3 regions of the Rhizobium sp. YTU87027 genome follow, and region 2 is predicted to be linked to each of the others. Evidence: predicted binding sites of a transcription regulator. Region 2 holds the regulator's gene; each other region holds the start of a gene.
The links. The regulator LexA, encoded in region 2, represses DNA repair genes until DNA is damaged. The targets are predictions, from matches to a motif close to TGTTCNNNNTGTGTTCNG.
Positions count from the first base shown of each region.

Region 1 (6,554 bases), 1.1 Mb from region 2:
AAGAAAGGGCTGCGATCTGCGCCGATCCGAGGGCAGCCACCTGGCCGGTGGTCAGGGCTTCAGCCTGGGCCGTGCTCAGGGCACCGATCTGGGCAGTCGTCAGCGAGCCGACGGACTTGGTGTTCAGCGCTGCAACCTGATCGGTGGAGAGGGCTGCAAGATCGTCCGTGCTCAGCGCCGCTACCTGGGTGCCGGACAGAGCATTGACCTGCGACGAGCTCAGAACACCGACCTGGGCGGTCGTCAGCGCTGCAACCTGAGCCGTCTTCAGCGCCGCAATCTGTGTAGTCTTCAGGGCCGCGGCCTGATCGGTCGACAGGGCTGCGAGATTGTCAGTCGAGAGCCCCGGCAGCGCAGCCACCGAGATTGCCGCGATATCGGCCGTCGAGAAGGTGGCAATGTCTGCGGAAGACAGCGCGCCCACCTGCGCCTGGGTCAAGGCGGCGACCTGCGTCGAGGTCAGCGCCTCGGCCTGGGCCGTGCTCAGAGCACCGATCTGAGCGGTCGTCAGCGACGCCAGGGATCTGGTGTTCAAAGCGGTGACCTGATCGGTGGAGAGTGCGGCAAGATCGTCCGTGCTCAGCGCCGCCAGCTGGGTGCCGGACAGAGCATTGACCTGCGATGAACTCAAGACGCCGACCTGGGCGGTGGTGAGCGCCGCGATCTGGGCAGTCTTCAGCGCCGCAATCTGTGTAGTCTTCAGTGCCGCGGCCTGATCGGTCGACAGGGCTGCAAGATTGTCGGTGGAAAGGCCTGCCAGCGCAGTCGCGGAGATTGCCGCGATATCGGCCGTCGAGAAGGTCGCAATGTCTGCGGAAGAAAGGGCCGCGACCTGCGTCGAGCTCAGAGCGCCGACAAGAGCAGAGGTCAGCGCCTCGGCCTGGGCCGTGCTCAGGGCACCGATCTGAGTGGTCGTCAGTGAGCCGATGGACTTGGTGTTCAGCGCTGCAACCTGATCGGTCGACAGGACGCCAATATCGGCCGTGCTTAGCGCCGCCAGCTGGGTGCCGGACAGGGCATTGATCTGCGACGACGTCAAGGCACCGATCTGGGCGGTCGTGAGTGCCGCGATCTGGGCGGTCTTCAGTGCGGCAACCTGAGTGGTCTTCAGCGCCGCGGCCTGATCGGTCGACAGGGCTGCAAGATTGCCGGTCGTCAGACCCGCCAGGGCGGTGGCGGTGATTGCCGCAACATCGGCGGTCGAGAAGGTCGCAATATCTGCGGAAGAAAGGGCCCCGATCTGCGCCGATCCGAGGGCAGCCACCTGGCCGGTGGTCAGGGCTTCAGCCTGGGCCGTGCTCAGGGCACCGATCTGGGCAGTCGTCAGCGAGCCGACGGACTTGGTGTTCAGCGCTGCAACCTGATCGGTGGAGAGCGCCGCAAGATCGTCCGTGCTCAGCGCCGCCACCTGGGTGCCGGACAGAGCATTGACCTGCGACGAGCTCAGGACGCCGACTTGGGCGGTCGTCAGAGCCGCAACCTGGGACGTCTTCAGTGCCGCAATCTGTGTAGTCTTCAGTGCCGCAGCCTGATCGGTCGACAGGGCTGCGAGATTGTCGGTGGAAAGGCCTGCCAGCGCAGCCACCGAGATTGCCGCAACATCGGCGGTCGAGAAGGTGGCAATATCTGCGGAAGAAAGGGCTGCGATCTGCGCCGATCCGAGGGCAGCCACCTGGCCGGTGGTCAGGGCTTCAGCCTGGGCCGTGCTCAGGGCACCGATCTGGGCAGTCGTCAGCGAGCCGACGGACTTGGTGTTCAGCGCTGCAACCTGATCGGTGGAGAGGGCTGCAAGATCGTCCGTGCTCAGCGCCGCTACCTGGGTGCCGGACAGAGCATTGACCTGCGACGAGCTCAGAACACCGACCTGGGCGGTCGTCAGCGCTGCAACCTGAGCCGTCTTCAGCGCCGCAATCTGTGTAGTCTTCAGAGCCGCGGCCTGATCGGTCGACAGGGCCGCGAGATTACCGGTGGAAAGGCCTGCCAGCGCAGTGGCGGTGATTGCCGCGATATCGGCGGTCGAGAAGGTGGCAATATCTGCGGAAGAAAGGGCAGCTATCTGCGCCGAGCCAAGGGCAGCCACCTGACCGGTCGACAAGGCCTCGGCCTGGGCCGTGCTCAGAGCACCGATCTGGGCAGTCGTCAGCGACCCGATAGCCTTGGTGTTCAGCGCAGCGACCTGATCGGTGGACAGGACGGCAAAATCATCGGTGCTTAGTGCCGCCATCTGGGCGCCGGACAGAGCATTTACCTGCGACGAGCTCAGAACACCGACCTGGGCGGTCGTCAGTGCTGCAACCTGAGCCGTCTTCAGCGCCGCAATCTGTGTAGTCTTCAGGGCCGCGGCCTGATCGGTCGACAGGGCTGCAAGATTGTCGGTGGAAAGGCCTGCCAGCGCAGCTGCCGAGATTGCCGCGATATCGGCCGTCGAGAAGGTCGCAATGTCTGCGGAAGAAAGGGCCGCGACCTGCGTCGAGCTCAGAGCGCCGACAAGAGCAGAGGTCAGCGCCTCGGCCTGGGCCGTGCTCAGGGCACCGATCTGGGCGGTCGTCAGCGAACCGATGGCTTTCGAGCTCAGAGCGGCGACCTGATCGGTGGACAGGACGCCAATATCGGCCGTGCTTAGCGCCGCCACCTGGGTGCCGGACAGAGCATTGATCTGCGACGAGCTCAAGGCACCGATCTGGGCGGTGGTGAGCGCCGCGATCTGGGCAGTCTTCAGCGCTGCAATCTGGGTGGTCTTCAGCGCCGCGGCCTGATCGGTCGACAGGGCAGCGAGATTATCGGTGGAAAGGCCCGCCAAGGCAGTCGCGGAGATCGCTGCGACATCGGCGGTCGAGAAGGTCGCAATATCATCGGTGGACAGGGCCGAGACCTGCGCCGAAGTCATGGCACCAACCTGCGAAGAGGTCAGCGCTTCGACCTGGGATGACGTCAAAGCAGCAACTTGCGTTGAATTCAGTGCCGCAACCTGAGACGACGCCAGGCTTTCGATCTTCGAGGTGTCGAGAGCGGCAAGCTGGCTCAGAGTCAAGCCAGCGACCGATGTGGCCGCAATCGCGCTCATCTGCCCGGTGGAGAAAGCCGCGATATCGTCGGTGCTGAGCGCCGCGATTTGGGCCGAGGAGAGAGCCTTGACCTGAGTGGTCGTCATTACCGCAATGTCGCTGGTGGTCAGCGAGGCGATTGTGACGGTCGAAAGGGACTTGATCTGATTGGCGCTAAGGGAGCTGATGATGGAAGTCATGGACGCGAGCCTTCGAGGTTAATCGTTTGTGAACATCACCGATGCTGCCGACCACGAGACAAACGCGGCGAACCCCTTATCCGAGGCTCAGCTTCGTAATGCGCGTGCCATATGCGGCGCCCGTTCATCTCGACGCGAAAACTTGGGTCGAAGCGTCTCAACGAACGGAAATGTCGGATTGAGGACATGGCTCGCGGGAGCCCTAGCGCAGGAAGGCCTCATGCAGACAGGACACAAAGCATCCTGCTTCCTACGCCCATGAATGAAGCCTCCTCAGGAAAGGGTCGGTCCATTCATTTTGCCGAAGTCTTACCCAGTTGCGAACTGTGGACTTCTGAGACAACAGGTAGCGGCCAAGCTTAAATTTTGAGTTAACGGGCCGAATCCAAGGACAAATTTGTCTCGGACTTGGACAGGGCAAACTTTACTGGATCGAGAAGGTTTAAGCACAGGCTTACCTCGGACACAAACTAGGCGGCCGACCGATTTGGCAACATATCGGCGAGACGCGGGCGTCGAAAGTCTTCAATATGACCTGAGATCCACGTAGTCGCGGCTCTTCGAGAGCCAATAAGCCAGATAAAACATTTCGGTAGGATCTGAGTTTTTCGACATGGGGACTTCCTATGCTTTCGGGAGGTCGGCGATTCGAATGATGTGGGTTGCGGACGGAATAGAAGAGGCAAAACTGCGCGAACAATGAAAGCACAAGCCCAAAGCAAGCTAACGCGACTATGACCCTTCAAAACATGTTCTCAGTGTCGGCCGCCTGTCATCGGAATTTCTATGGACATCAACACCAATCTTGCCTCAGAGCCTCTTTCGCCACTTCCCGGTCTACTTGAACGCGCACGACAACAGCGACTTTCGCTGACGGAATTGTTTCAGTGTGCCGAGAGTTTGAATTCCGCCGGACTGAGAGAGCAAGCTGGCGAACTTTACCGGTCGTGGATTGCATATAACGATTCCAATTCCCTGCTTCATCTCGTCTACTTCAATTATTCCGTCACGCTACGGCAGCTGGGCGATCTGGCCGGCTCGATTAATGCACTGCGCGCCGGCCTGAAGATTGAGCCGCGTTTCGGTCAGGGCCACATCAATCTTGGCCGCGCTCTGGAGGATGCCGGCCTGACCGGACTGGCGATCCAGCAATGGCAGGCCTTTGCGGAGATGACGGCCGAGATCACACCCGAACGCGTTACGCATCGCCTGATGATTCTACAGCATATCGGCCGAGTGCTTGAGAACGCAGGACTTATGGAAGAGGCGGAAAAGACCCTTTGGCAGGCGATTGAGTTGCGGCCCGACAAAATCGAATCAGCTCAGCATTGGACCTCTCTGCGGCAACGCCAGTGCAAGTGGCCGACGTTGGTCCCTTCGGAACACGTCTCCGAGCGACAACTCCTGGATTCATTGTCGCCGCTGACCCTCGCCTGCTATGCCGACGATCCTATCTTCCAGCTTGCCAAAGCCTATCGCTACTGCAAGTCGCTTGTCGGTCGACCCGACTTGACCGGGTTTGCGCGCATCGCCCCTCGTCAAAAATCCAACACTGCGCAACGGTTGCGCATCGGCTATGTGTCGTCTGATCTGCGCGACCACGCCGTCGGCTTTGCGCTCAGCGAGGTCTTCGAGACGCACGACAAGAGCACCGTCGAGATCTACGCCTATTATTGTGGTGAAGCGCGTACGGCTGATGCAACACAATCGCGCATAATGAATGCCATCGACTGCTGGCGCGATATTTCGATGATCAGCGACAGCGATGCCGCAAGGCAGATCATTGCAGACGAGATCGACATTCTCGTCGATGTGAACGGCTACACGAAGCACGCGCGCACCAAGATCTTTGCTTATCGGCCGGCGCCGGTGATCGTCGCTTTCTGCGGCTATCCCGGCACCATGGGCAGCCCATTCCACCAATACATCATCGCCGACGAGCACATCATCCCGCCGGGCAACGAGATCTATTATTCGGAAAAAGTACTGCGGATACCTTGCAACCAGCCGGTCGATCGCAAGAGGCAGATCGCGCCTCGACCGGACCGGGCGGAGGCAGGGCTGCCCGAGGATGCGTTTATATTTGCCTGCTTCAACGGCATGCAGAAGATCACCGCTGCTTGCTTTGACCGTTGGATGGCTATTCTTTCGGCAACACCGGGTAGTGTTCTCTGGTTGCTCAGCGGAGGCGAGGATGTCGATCAGCGTCTCAGGCAAGCCGCCGAGCGACATGGGGTGGCGCCGGAACGGTTGATTTTCGCCCCCAAGGCTCCCAATCCGAAGCATCTTGCCCGGATTGGTGTGGCCGATCTCTTCCTGGATACCTTTCCTTACGGAGCGCATTCCACGGCAGGCGACGCCGTTACCATGGGATTGCCTGTCCTGACTTTCCCCGGCAATGGCTTCGCATCGCGCTTCTGTGCCAGCATCGTCGCTGCGACCGGCGTGCCGGAACTGATATGCGACGGGCCTGACGACTACGTTGGCAAAGCCGTCAGACTTGCGCAGGACCGTGAGGCCCTCGCCGCAGTAAGGCAGTCCTTGGAGAGCCACCGCGACGCCAGCGTTCTTCGCGACATTCCCGCTCTCGTTCAGCGCCTCGAGCAATTGTATTGGCAAGTGCAGGGCGAGTGCGAGCGTGGCGAAACACCCATGCCTGATCTGAAAAACCTCGACATCTACTACGAAGTCGGGGTGGAGATCATGAACGAAAACATCGAGTTCGAGGACAGCGCCGACTACCGCCGGCGTTATATCGAGAAACTGGCAAACTGGCACGCCTTTTCCCCGATCCCGTATGACGACCGTCTGTGGACGGCAGAAACTGCTCGTGCGCAATGAGCGGAACCAACCCCAGGAAGCGAGGCTGAAATGGCTCCAGTTATACTTGTCACCTTTGCGGGCAGGCAGAAAAGAATGGAAATCCTGACCCGATACATTCATTCAGCCATGGATGTCGGGATCATAGACGAGTGGCATGTCTGGGATTTCACGCGCTCGCAGGAAGACCACGAATGGGTCACGCGTGAATTCGGCCCGGTTCGCTTTATGGGGTCGGATGCTCCATACCAGTCGAAGGGCTCGGTAGGGCCCAATCAGCCGCTCCGCCTCAGCGCAACAATCACCAACGACCTTCACATCGCAATCATTCCCAACGACGGCGGTGAAGAGTATTTCGAGCTGGTGGTGGGCGGCTGGAACAATTCGCACTCCGTCCTGAGGAAGCTGTCGCGGAGCGGGCTCAGCAATTTCGATCGTGACGGTATTCCTGCCATCTGGAGCAGAGCGACCCCCGGTATTCTGTCGCCAG
Region 1 is NZ_CP098440.1:223,272-229,825, reverse strand. It holds gene NBG89_RS01130 (beta strand repeat-containing protein) at 1-3,244, opposite strand, end outside; gene NBG89_RS01125 (glycosyl transferase) at 4,031-6,085, shown strand; gene NBG89_RS01120 (hypothetical protein) at 6,116-6,554, shown strand, end outside.
Region 1: a site for LexA is predicted at 3,984-4,001, ahead of NBG89_RS01125 (glycosyl transferase). Genes of this name have one in related genera too.

Region 2 (6,554 bases):
TCCTTGCTAAGAAGCCATCGAGCTTGCATTCTGGTTGTAGGAGCGGCTGTTTTTGGGCGCAATGCATGCCGGGGTTGAAGCCATTCAAGGTGAGGGAGGTCGCACCCGCCGCGGATGCGTTTGAGCGCGCGGGAGAACCTTCTTTTCTTGTTCCGCAAGCGACTCCGAAACGCCCGCTCGTTTTCCGCACTCAATCGTTCTTGCCGTGGCCAACTCGGATTAGGACTGCGACGGACTGTTGCTCCGCGTGGCTTCGACACGCCGCAGCAACGGAAATGGAACATGGGCGGTTCTTCCTGTCTTCGCCGGTCTTCCTGGGGGCAGGCGCGGTGCTCTGGTTCGAACTTGAAAGCGACCTGCCGGAGCTACGGATGGTGGCCTGGTTTGCGGTATTCGCCCTTGTCGTGCTGGCGGCAGGGCGAGGACGCCGACTTGTCCGAAATGCCGCATTGGGGGGCTTGCTCTGTGTCGTGGGGATGTTCGCGGGCCAGTTCGAAACTTGGAGCAGGCCGACCGTTATACTGGACACAGCCGTGACGACCACGATTACGGGGCGCGTCGAACGCCGCGAGGGGGACGGCCGTGGCCGGTGGCGCTACATCGTCTCCGTCTCATCGACGCAGTCACCCGAGATAAGGCGGCCACCTGAGCGGGTTTCCGTCGTCGCGCGCGGGCAGGCGGAACCATTCGGCATCGGTGCGTGGTTGACGGGTCGCTCGCTGCTGACGCCGCCTGCCGGACCCGCGCTCCCCGGGCTCAACGATTTTGCTTTCAGCGCCTATTTCGACGGGATTGGCGCGAACGGATGCGCCAAGCGCTTCGATGCCAGCAACCGTCGGTGAGCAGCCGCCGTGGAATGGCGCGGTGAATTGGTTGGACGCACTTCGAAGCGGTATAGGTGACCGTATCCGCGAGATCCTGCCGGGCGATACCGGTGCCTTCGCCGCCTCGCTTGTCACCGACGAGCGGCGTGCCATCTCGCAGGAAACGACCGATGCCCTGCGTCAGGCTGGCCTGGCACATATCGTGGCGATCTCCGGCCTTAACATGGCCATGTCGGCCGGCATCTTTTTCGTCGGCCTGCGCCAGGCGTTGAGCCTGTTTCCTTCCGTTGTCCAGGCATATCCGACCAAGAAGACCGCCGCGGCTGGCGCGCTGGCAGCGCTGACGGCCTATTACATGATCTCGGGCTTCGCGGTGTCGGCGGAACGTGCCTTCATCATGATGGCGATCATGCTCACTGCCGTGTTCTTCGATCGACCGTCGATCAGCTTACGCAACATCGCCTTGTCCGCCTGGGTGATCCTGCTCCCGTCTCCGTCCGAGGCGCTGGGACCGAGCTTCCAGATGTCATTCGCAGCGAGGCTCGCCCTAATCTGGTCACAGAGAAGCGCGCGCGAACACCCTCTGCTGCAGGTCGCCGCAGTGAAGCCCATCGCTTGTCGCTCGCTTCTTTGGGTGCACCTTGCTGACCTCGATGATCGGCGGCTTCTCGACGGCGCTCTTTGGTGTCGAACACTTCCACCGGCTCAGCGCTTACGGACTACCCGCAAATCTCATGGCCATGCCGGTGATCTCTTTTGTGGTAATGCCAATGGGGATGTTCGCGATGTTGCTGACGCCGTTTAGCCTCGATATTATTCCCTGGAAAATCGCGGGCTTCGGGCTCGACATCGTGATCGCCATTGCCAAGATGGTCTCGGGCTGGGGTGGCAACGTCGATATCGGACGACTGCCGGGTTGGTGCTTTCCGGTGGCGGTCGCGGGCTTCCTCTCGCTTGCCCTTCTGCGAACCAAGCTCCGCTATCTCGGCGCTGCCGTGATCGCGTTGGCAACCGCCCTTGTGGCATTGGCGCCGTCCAGACCGCCCCCGACATTGTCATCGCCGAGGACGGCAGTCTTGTCGCGATTGTCAAAGGGCAGGTCCTTGCATCCAATCGACCCCATCCGCCTGACTTCGTCTTCGATCAATGGCGAAGGGCGCTCGCGGCGGAGTTAAGCCAGCCACCGCAATTGTTGGAAGGCGTCGGCCCTGTTCGGCAGCGCGGAAATAAAGGGGAAGCTCCACGACTCTCAGCAACGGAATTGCGTAACGCTCGCAACGCGCTACGTTAGGCATCGACGGGCGCTGAGAACCGCTTTGTCTGCCTGAAAGGCGCCTGGTGCACCGCCCCGCATGATAGCGGCTACGTCGTGACAATCGTCGAAAATCCCGCTTATTTCGGCGCTGCCTGCGATACAGCCGATATCGTCGTAACGCCCGCTCGCCTGCGGGCGACGGCATGCCGGTCGGGCGCGCTTCTGTTCACCGGCGAAACCCTGCGTCGTTCGGGCGCTGCTGAGATAAGGATAGATGACCAAGGTGTACCCGTGGTAACGACGGCCTACACCACACTTGACCGCCCTTGGATGTGGCATCGGGCATACAACTGGCGGAGCGGCACCTTCGACGGTGAGCCGCCGTTCTTCAATGATAACGGCGAATGAGGCCGACGAGCTTGCCCTGAACCTTGACACGGTCGGGCCCGAAAATACGCGTTTCATAAGCCGGGTTCGCGGCCTCAAGCGCAATGGAAGCGCCTTTGCGGCGGAAGCGCTTAAGGGTTGCTTCCTCGTCATCGACAAGTGCGACAACGATGTCGCCGGCATTTGCAGTGCTGGCGTTGCGGATGATCACCGTGTCGCCATCAAAGATGCCGGCTTCGATCATCGAGTCGCCCTTGACCTCAAGCGCATAGTGTTCGCCCGGGCCAAGCATGTCGGCTGGAACAGTGATGTCGTGGGTAATGTTCTGGATTGCCGAAATCGGCACGCCCGCGGCGATCCGTCCCATGACTGGCACGGAGGCGGAATTGCCGTTGTCGGCTTGTGCAGCCGGCTTCGGCGGCGCGACCGGCTGTGGCTTTCCGAGGCTGCCTTCGATGACGCTCGGCGAAAAGCCGCGGCGGGGCTGCAAGCTCGGATTGTAGGCTTCAGGAAGCTTGATGACCTCCAGGGCACGGGCTCGATTCGGCAGTCGACGAATGAAACCACGTTCTTCCAGAGCAGTAATTAGCCGGTGGATGCCGGACTTCGACGCGAGGTCCAAGGCGTCTTTCATTTCGTCAAAAGATGGGGGGACACCGGACTCCTTCATTCGTTCGTGAATGAAGAGAAGAAGCTCCTGTTGCTTGCGCGTCAGCATCGAAGTTGAACCCCAGAGTCGTGAAACAAAGCCAGAACAGACACTATATGTTCCATATGTGTTCCGCAAGTACCTAAATTTTCGTAAAACTTGCCTGCAACTTGTTCAGTTTTTGCATTGCTTTTGAGCGAAAGCGCAGAAGGGGGTTGCATTGTTCCCTTGCCCGGCGCACATCTTCGCAAATTCCCGGGAGTTTGCCATGAGCGAAGCACATCCGCTGGACCACATCGTGCTGCCGGTCTCCAATATTGTACTTGCCCGCGAGCGTCTCGGAAAACTCGGATTCACCGTCGCGCCCGATGCCCGGCATCCTTTTGGAACCGAGAACGCCTGCATATTCTTCGCCGACGAAACTTACCTGGAGCCTCTCGCGGTCGCCAGCGCAGAACCGTATGAGGCGTCAGCGAAGAAGGGCAATGTCTTTACCGCGCGTGACCGCGCCTTTCGGTTTCGATGCGGGGATGATGGGTTCTCCGCTGCGGTCTTCGCGACCGCCGATGCCGACCGCGACCATGCCAGATTCCTTGCCGAAAAGATCAACGGTGGCGAGATGCTGCAGTTCGAGCGACCGATGAGGCTGCCCGACGGTTCTCAGGCAACCGCCGCGTTCAAGCTCGCGTTCGCGGTCGATCTGCGAGCTCCGGACTTTTTCTTTTTCACATGCCAACGCGTCAATCCGCTGCCGTCTGATCGAAGGACGCTGCAAACCCATGTGAACGGCGTCAAAGGAATCGCGGAGATCATTCTTGGCGCGCCGGACCCAAAGGCTTTTGCACTATTTGTGCGCGCCGCGGCGCACAGCCTCACGGTGACCAACGAGGCCTTTGGCGCGAGTGTTACAACTCCGAACGCCAAAGTGAGCGTTCTCTCTCCAGATGGATTGGATGCCTACTTCGACATCCCCGCACCCTCAAACGATCGCGGCCTGCGTGGCGTCGCCATTGTTTTCACGGTCAGTGATCTCGCCGTGACAGAAGCGCATTTGGCTGCTAACGGGATGACCTACACGCGCAAGAACAATCGAATTCTGGTGAAGGCGGCGCCCGGCCAGGGTGCGCTCTTCGCCTTCGAGGAGAAACGATGAGCCAGACAAATTCCGAAGTCGTGGTTGGCCAAGGCGCCGGCCGCGTCACCTTTTCGAATACCGGCAAGCTGTCGCTGATTGCCGGCCCGTGTCAAATGGAGAGCCGTGACCATGCCTTCATGGTCGCGGGCGTGCTTAAGGAACTCTGCGACAAGCTTGGTCTTGGTCTCGTCTATAAGTCGTCCTTCGACAAAGCCAACCGGACGTCGCTATCGGCCCAGCGAGGCATTGGCCTTGAAAAGGCTCTGGAGGTCTTTTCCGACCTTAAGAAGGAATACGGTTTTCCGGTTCTGACTGACATCCATACGGAAGAGCAGTGCGCCGAGGTGGCAACCGTCGTCGACATCCTGCAGATTCCTGCCTTCCTCAGCCGCCAGACCGACCTGCTCGTGGCTGCCGCCAAAACCGGCCGAGCCATCAACGTCAAGAAGGGGCAGTTCCTGGCGCCTTGGGACATGAAGAATGTCCTCAACAAGCTGAACTCGACAGGCAACCCGAATATTCTCCTGTGCGAGCGCGGGGCCTCCTTCGGCTACAACACACTCGTATCGGACATGCGTTCGCTGCCAATCATGGCGGCGATGGGCGCTCCGGTTGTTTTCGATGCGACGCATTCAGTCCAGCAACCGGGCGGGCAAGGCGGTTCCAGCGGTGGTCAGCGCGAGTTTGTCGAAACGCTCGCGCGCGCTGCCGTTGCAGTCGGCGTCGCAGGTGTATTCGTCGAGACACACGAAGATCCGGACAACGCGCCGTCTGATGGCCCGAACATGGTCTACCTCAAGGATATGCCGCGGCTGCTGGAAAAACTCCTCGCCTTCGACGCGATTGCCAAACTGGCTTGAAGCGCGAGCGGAGGATGCTCGCCATCAGCTGGCGAGCGCGATCCTTTGGTTTGAAGAGTATCCCGATGCCGCGGGCCTCGTCGCATTCTCAAGGACGAAGCGGGAGAGCAGGTGATTGAGGTGTGCTGCCTCGTCGCCAAGCTCGCGGCAGGCCGCACTCGTTTCCTCGGCCATCGCTGCGTTCTGTTGCGTGACGCTGTCCATGGTGTTGACCGCGGCATTGACTTCGACGAGGGCGGTCGTCTGTTCGGAAGAGGAGCGCACGATCGCCTCTATCAGCGCCGTCACCTTCAAGACCTGCTGATCGATATGGTTTAGGGCTTCGCCGGTGCGGTTAACCAAGGCAACGCCGGTCGAAACCTGACCGGAAGAGGTCTCGATCAACTGTTTGATTTCCTTCGCCAGATTGGCAGAGCGGCCCGCCAGATCGCGCACTTCCTGTGCCACGACGGCAAAGCCCTTGCCGGCCTCACCTGCACGGGCGGCTTCCACCCCGGCATTGAGCGCGAGCAGGTTGGTCTGGAAGGCGATTTCATCGATGACATTGATGATCGCACCAATCTGCGCGGACGACGTTTCGATCTTCTCCATCGCAGCCACCGCCTCGCGCACGACGGTTGCCGAATAGCTGGCGCTTTCCTTGGTCGCCGTCATCATCGTATTCGCTTCATTCGCGCGTTCCGACGAGTTCTTAACGGTCACGGTGATTTGGTCGAGCGCGGAAGCGGCCTGTTCGAGCGAGGCTGCTTGATGTTCCGTTCGCCGCGCCAGATCTTCGGTGCTTGATGAAATTTCGCTGGAGCCGATCTTTACCGCATTTGTCGCGGTTGCAATGTCCTTCATCGCGCCGGAAAGCGTGCGGACGCTCGAGTTGAACTGTTCGCGAAGCTTCTCGTAGGCTGACTGGAAGGGCTCGCTGAGCTGTACGGTGAGATCGCCACCGGAGAGGCGTTCCAAGCCACGACCGAGGTCCACGATCACGCGCTCGCGCGCGGCCTCCTCGTCTGCCTTGACGGCGGCATGCGCCGCATCGCGCAGCGTTTGGGCTTGGCGCTCGGCGTCCTGGCGCTGGCGGATGTTGTTTCGCTCTTGAGCAGATTCGCGGAAGACGGTGACGGCGCGCGCCATCTCGCCGATCTCGTCGGCGCGGACGCTGAAGGGTACATCCTTCGAATAGTCACCGCCGGCAAGGATCGTCATGTAATCACGCATCGCCGACAGCGGCACGATGGCGCGCCGGCGGAAGACATAAAGGCCGCCAAGAAGCAGGCAAAGCGAGACGGCGGCAGATGCAAGCGTGATCGTCGAGAGGAGGTGTGTCTGCTCGGCAGCGTCCTTTTCGGCCTGGGCCGAGAAGGCGTTCGCCATATCGACCAGTTCGTTGACGGCCTTTTCGTGGACATGGAAATTAGTCGCGAGTTTCTCGAAAGCAGTATGGATAACG
Region 2 is NZ_CP098440.1:1,321,351-1,327,904, forward strand. It holds partial or broken gene NBG89_RS06695 (ComEC/Rec2 family competence protein) at 66-2,487, shown strand; gene lexA (transcriptional repressor LexA) at 2,468-3,184, opposite strand; gene NBG89_RS06705 (VOC family protein) at 3,384-4,268, shown strand; gene kdsA (3-deoxy-8-phosphooctulonate synthase) at 4,265-5,110, shown strand; gene NBG89_RS06715 (methyl-accepting chemotaxis protein) at 5,135-6,554, opposite strand, start outside.

Region 3 (6,554 bases), 590 kb from region 2:
GCGCCGCGAATGCGCAGGCTGTTCGACTGGATCGCATTGCCGCGCAGTGCCGGGACCTTTGCCGCCGCCTGGTTGATGTCGGTAACAATCTCCGCCTGCGTGCGTTGGCGTTCACCCCATGGCGCCAGTGTCAGCACCATGAAGCCGCTATTGACCTGCCCGCCCTGCCCTGAGATCGAAAAGACGTTGCTGATATCGCCGCTGTCGACGAGCGGTTGGAGATACTCTTCGACCCGTTGCATCTTGTCGCGGGTATATTCGAGACTGGAGCCTTGCGGCGTCGTCAGGCGCATCATCACGAGGGCGCGGTCTTCGTTCGGCGTCAGTTCGCTGCGAACTGTCTGGAACGCAAGAACAGCTGCTCCCGCGAAAAGCATGGATGCAACGATGACCACGAGTGGTGCATTCAGGCAGGCATGGAGCGACCAACGGTAAGCATTCGCGAACCAGGTTCCGAAACGACCGAGGATACCGTGATCCTCGAGCATTTCCTTCGTCAATATTCGCGACGCCAGCATCGGACATAAGGTCAAGGCGACGATCGATGAGAGACCAACCGAGAAAGCCAGCACGAAGCCGAACTCGCGGAACAGGCCGCCCACCTGCCCCGGCAGGAAGGACAGCGGAATGAAGACCGCGGCAAGCGTCGCGGTCGTGGCGATGACAGCAAAGAACACCTCGCGCGTGCCAAGCACGGCGGCCGCCCGCGGCCCCATGCCTTCCGAACGGCGGCGCACGATGTTTTCGAGGACGACGATCGCGTCGTCCACCACGAGACCCGTCGCCAGCACGATCGCGAGCAGCGTCAGGATGTTGATCGAGAAGCCGACGAGATAGACTGCCGCGAGTGTACCGATGAGGGCCACCGGCATACTGACGGCCGGAATGATCGTCGCGCGCCAATCTCTGAGGAAGAGATAGATCACGCCGGTGACGATGACGGCAGCGAGGATCAGCGCCAGCACGACCTCGTGTATCGCCCCTTGGATGAAGACCGCATCGTCACTGGTGATGGCGATCCGCGTCCCATCCGGAAGTGTCTTCGAAAGTTCAGCAACGGCATCCTTGATGCCGTTCGAGATATTCAGCGTATTCGACTGCGCCTGGCGGATGATGCCGAGGCCAATGCCGGGAACGCCGTTAGAACGCAGCGCCGTCTGCCCGTCGCGCGGTCCGAGCGTGACATTCGCCACGTCCCCGAGGCGCACGTGGTTCTGCAGGATGACGTTGGAGAAATCCTCCGGCGTCTGCAGGCTTGCCATCGCACGCACAACGATCGTCTGCGTCGGGCTCTTCAGCGATCCGGCCGGCACATCGAGTGCAGCGCTGGAAAGCGCCTTCGTCAGATCGCCAACCGTCAGCCCGCGGCTGGCGAGTTCGCTTTGGTTGACGTCGACGCGGAAGACCTTCTCCTGGTCGCCATAGGTTTCGACATCGGCAACGCCGTCGACCGAAGCAAGCCGATCGATAACCTGGTTTTCGACGAGAAGGGTCAAATCGTCCATGTTGAGTTTGGACGAGGTGACGGCAAGACGCATGATTGGTTGAGAATCGGAATCCGCCTTGACGATCTGCGGTGCATCCGCCTCCTCGGGCAGGCGATCGGCGATACGACCGATGGCGTCGCGCACATCGTTCGCCGCAACGGCGAGATCGACCGAGTCGGAGAATTCGAGTGTCACGCGGCTCTGGCCGAACTGAGAGCTGGACGAAATAGACTTGAGGCCACTGACACGGGCGGCCGCGCCCTCGATCACCTTCGTCAGTTCCTGGTCGATCGTCTGTGGAGAGGCACCGTCGAACGTGGTGCGAACCGTCACGACAGGCCGGTCGACATCAGGCAGTTCGCGCACTTCGATCCCGGCATAGGCCGCAAGGCCGGCGACGATCATGAGGGTATTGAAGACCAGCGCCAGGATCGGGCGCCGGACGAACAGCGCGGTAAAGGTCTGCTTGCCGGAAGCCGGCTTGTCCTGCATCTCGATCACGTTCATTGCGTGGCAGGCTCCGAGTTCGACGCGGCTTCGTTGGCAACCCGCACTGCACCGCCGTCACGGACGCGCTGCAGGCCTTCGGTAACGATCGCGTCGCCGTCCTTCAGATCGGCCTTGACGAGAATGTAGTCGGGGTTGCGCTGCACGATGCTGACGCGCACCTTGCCGGACTTGCCGTCGACAACCCGCCAGACAAAGGCCCCTTGAGAATCCCACTGCACCGAGAGCGGATCGACTGCCGGATACTGGTCGCCGCCAAACTTCATCCCGACATTGAACGACATGCCTGCGCGCAGTTCGTCCGATGCGTTGTCGATGCGGGCCCGCACGCGCATCGTGCGGCTGGCGGCGTCAATGCGATTGTCGATCGCTTCGACCACACCCGAGAAAACGCGACCAGGCCGAGCGACCGATGTTGCCTCGACCGGCTGGCCGACCGTGATCGTGTTGGCGAAGCGCTCCGGCACCCAATAGTCAACAAGAATTTCAGTCCGGTCGTCGAGGGTCGCGACCGGTGTGGTCGTCGAGACGTTGTCGCCAACATTGACTGGAATGATACCGACGATGCCATCGATCGGCGCAACGATGCTGCGGCGCTCAAGATTGAGCTCGGCGGCCTGCAGTTGCAGCCGCGCACCCTGCTCCGCGATCTCGGCATCGAAGACGTCCATCCGCGACACGCTGGATTTGATGTTATGGTAGAGGCTGGACTTTTCGATAGCGCTCTTCAGCGCAACGTCCGCCTGCCCGCGCGCGATGACCTGCTCTTCGCTATCGAGCTTTGCCAGAACCTGACCCTTGGTGATCTTGTCACCCGACTTGATCAGGATCTCGCGGATCGTGCCGCTCGCCTGCGGCATCACCACGACGGAGTGAATGGCGTCACCCGTGCCGATGGCGCTCAGCCGATCATTGACGATGCCACGAACAACGGCTTGTATGGCGACCAGAACGGGCGCATGGGCCCCGCCGCCGCGGCGCCTTGATTGTCCCTCTGCGTTAGCCGCAGGCTGCGGCGCCGTCCCCGGCGCCAGCTTGGAAACCTCAGCGAAACCGGCCCTGCGCAGCGTCTCTCCAGCACCGGGCACAAAGTAAACCCATCCGGCAAAGCCGGCCGCAATCACGACAAGGCAGATTATAAACTGCTTCCAGAATGGCATTCACGTCTCCAGAGGGAGAGAGGCTGGTCCAGGGTCTATCGAAAGAGGCGTTCGCAGGACAAATTGCCGCACGTCTGCGACAATATTGTCCCTTTGCTGATCACCGGCAAGCGAATTGACCCTTGATTACTGAATTGTAATTCAAGACTGAGTTACCACCGACGCATCTCCCAGCCGCTTGCATCCGTGTTGTAGAGTTTCGCCTTCAAGGTCAAATAACGGTTTTGTTTTCTGACCCGTAGCGACGATGGCGCTCGCTCCAGCCGCATGTGCAAGCAATTCCCGCAATCCAGCGCTCTTGCATACCTGACGTAGACTGAGGACAGCGACCCGAACAGGAATGAAAGCAGAACATCTTTTCTGGTCTTTCCAACCCGAATCACTACATTACGCGCCATGAGCAATAGTTTCGACGATATCCCTTTCTTCGATGAAGAGCCGGGCGAGCCGCCGCGCAAGCAGCCGGCCCCTGCCGCTCCCGTTACCGGAGGGCTCGCCGCCCGCGCCATGGCCGCTCGCGATGGCGGTAAGCGCCCCGATTATCTTTCTGGCCTGAATCCGGAACAGACCGAAGCCGTCGAAACGCTGGAAGGCCCGGTTCTCGTGCTCGCCGGCGCGGGCACCGGCAAGACACGCGTCCTAACCACCCGCATCGCCCATATCCTGAACACCGGCCGTGCATTCCCCTCGCAGATCCTCGCCGTCACCTTCACCAACAAGGCTGCGCGCGAGATGAAGGAACGTATCGCCGTGCTCGTCGGCGGCGCTGTTGAGGGCATGCCCTGGCTCGGCACATTTCACTCGATCGGCGTCAAGCTTCTGCGCCGCCATGCCGAACTCGTCGGCCTGCGCTCCGATTTCACGATCCTCGACACCGACGACGTCGTCCGCTTGATCAAGCAGCTCATCCAGGCGGAAGGCCTCGATGACAAACGCTGGCCCGCCAAGCAGTTTGCCGGCATGATCGACACCTGGAAGAACAAGGGCCTCGGCCCGGGGGACATTCCCGAAGGCGACGCCCGCGCCTTCGCCAACGGCAAGGGCCGTGAACTCTACTTCGCCTATCAGCAACGGCTTTCGACGCTGAACGCCTGCGATTTCGGCGATCTCCTTATGCACCCGATCGCGATTTTCCGGAGGAACCCGGATCTTCTCAAGGAATATCACGGCCGCTTCCGCTACATTCTCGTCGACGAGTATCAGGACACCAACACCGCCCAATACATGTGGCTGCGGCTGCTTGCGCAGCGCCCCAAGGGCGAGCCGCAAAACGTCTGCTGCGTCGGCGACGACGATCAATCGATCTATGGATGGCGCGGCGCCGAGGTGGACAACATCCTCCGCTTCGAGAAGGATTTCCCGGGCGCCAAGGTTATCAAGCTGGAGCGTAACTACCGGTCAACGGCACATATTCTTGGTGCCGCAGGCCATCTGATCGCCCACAACGAGGGCCGCCTCGGCAAGACCCTCTTCACCGACCGCAGAGATCCTGAAGACATCAAAGTCCAAGTGCACGCCTCATGGGATTCCGAGGAGGAAGCCCGCGCCATCGGCGAGGAAATCGAGCAGCTTCAACGCGGCGATGCCAGCGGCAAGCGGCATCTGCTGAACGACATGGCGATTCTGGTCCGCGCCTCATTCCAGATGCGCGAGTTCGAAGACCGCTTCGTAACCCTCGGCCTCAATTATCGCGTCATCGGCGGCCCCCGCTTCTACGAACGCCTCGAAATCCGCGACGCCATGGCGTATTTCCGCCTCGTCGCGCAGCCTGCCGACGATCTAGCCTTCGAGCGCATTATCAACACCCCGAAGCGCGGTCTCGGCGATACGACCGTGCGCGCGCTTCACGACTATGCCCGCGCCCGCGACATTCCGATGCTGGCGGCTGCGGCCGACATGATCGAGACGGACGAGCTGAAGCCGAAGGCGCGCAAGGCCCTCTTCGACGTTATACAATCCTTCCGCCGCTGGCAGGAAATGCTGGAGAACACGGCGCATACCGAACTCGCCGAGCAGATTCTCGAGGAGTCGGGCTACACCGACATGTGGAAGAACGACAAGTCGGCGGATGCGCCGACCCGCCTCGAAAACCTGAAGGAACTCATCCGCTCGATGGAGAGCTTCGAGTCGATGCGCGGCTTTCTCGAGCACGTCGCGCTGGTCATGGACGCCGAGCAGAACGAAAATCTCGACGCCGTCTCGATCATGACGCTCCACTCCGCCAAGGGCCTGGAGTTCGATACTGTCTTCCTGCCCGGCTGGGAGGAAGGCCTGTTCCCTCACCAACGTTCGCTCGACGAAAGCGGCCGCGCCGGTCTCGAGGAAGAGCGCCGCCTCGCCTATGTCGGCATCACCCGCGCCAAGCGGCGCTGCCATATCTGGTTCGTCTCGAACCGCCGCATCCACGGCCTCTGGCAATCGACGATCCCGTCGCGGTTCCTTGACGAACTGCCGGAAACGCATGTCGAAGTTGCTGAGACGGAGCAGAGCTATGGCGGCTATGGCCGGGGCGGCGGTTACGGCCAGTCCCGCTTCGACAAGGCCGATCCCTTCGCCAACTCCTCCTATACGACGCCCGGCTGGAAGCGCGCCCAGCAGAACAAGACGGACGCCACCCGCGACAACTGGGGCACCCGCTCCGGTCATGCCGTCGAACGCATCGGCTACGGCGAAAGCGGCCCGCGCGGCCGCACCATCGACGGCGAACTGGTGGCGAAATCCACCGCCACGGAACCCTCCAAATTCAAGACCGGCGACCGCGTCTTCCACCTGAAATTCGGCAACGGCAACATCGTGGAGATCGAGGGCAACAAGCTGACGATCGAGTTTGATCGCGCGGGACAGAAGCGCGTGCTCGATGGGTTTGTGGAACGGGTCTCCTAAAGCGAAGCCCGCCGGTTCGCAAAGCCCTATGAGCCCCTAGCGATACTGCAAGGCGCCCCTCACCCATTCGTGACTTCGTATGCCGTCGCCTCCCCCGTGTAGTGGGCCTCGTTTGCGCAGCTGCGGATCCAGCGCTAAAGCCTTTCTAGAATTTAAGAGGCACGTAGCTTCTTCTGTTCATTCAGTGCCGATACAAACTGGAACGCAGACACCGGCACAGCACCGAACGCAAACTGGCGCAACGTCGAAAGGAAGTTGGACTGCAACTCGGGTTGTATAAAGCCGCCGAACATCAGCATAAATGCCGCAAAAACCAAACCCTGGAGAATAGCGTATTCAGCTATTCGGGCTACGGATCGTTCCCGCAGGTTTTCGGGCGGAAAGAAACCAGCTAGTCCCTTCATCGCAAGCAAAAGGAGCGGAAACAGCAAACCAACCTTGAAGAGACTGGTCAGCGAGGAGGTCTCCTCAGTGAGGTACAAGCCCAGTGGAATGACAAACGCGGGCACGAGAAAGA
Region 3 is NZ_CP098440.1:1,908,734-1,915,287, forward strand. It holds gene NBG89_RS09620 (efflux RND transporter permease subunit) at 1-1,994, opposite strand, end outside; gene NBG89_RS09625 (efflux RND transporter periplasmic adaptor subunit) at 1,991-3,154, opposite strand; gene NBG89_RS09630 (ATP-dependent helicase) at 3,551-6,037, shown strand; gene NBG89_RS09635 (hypothetical protein) at 6,190-6,554, opposite strand, start outside.
Region 3: a site for LexA is predicted at 3,491-3,508, ahead of NBG89_RS09630 (ATP-dependent helicase). Genes of this name have one in related genera too.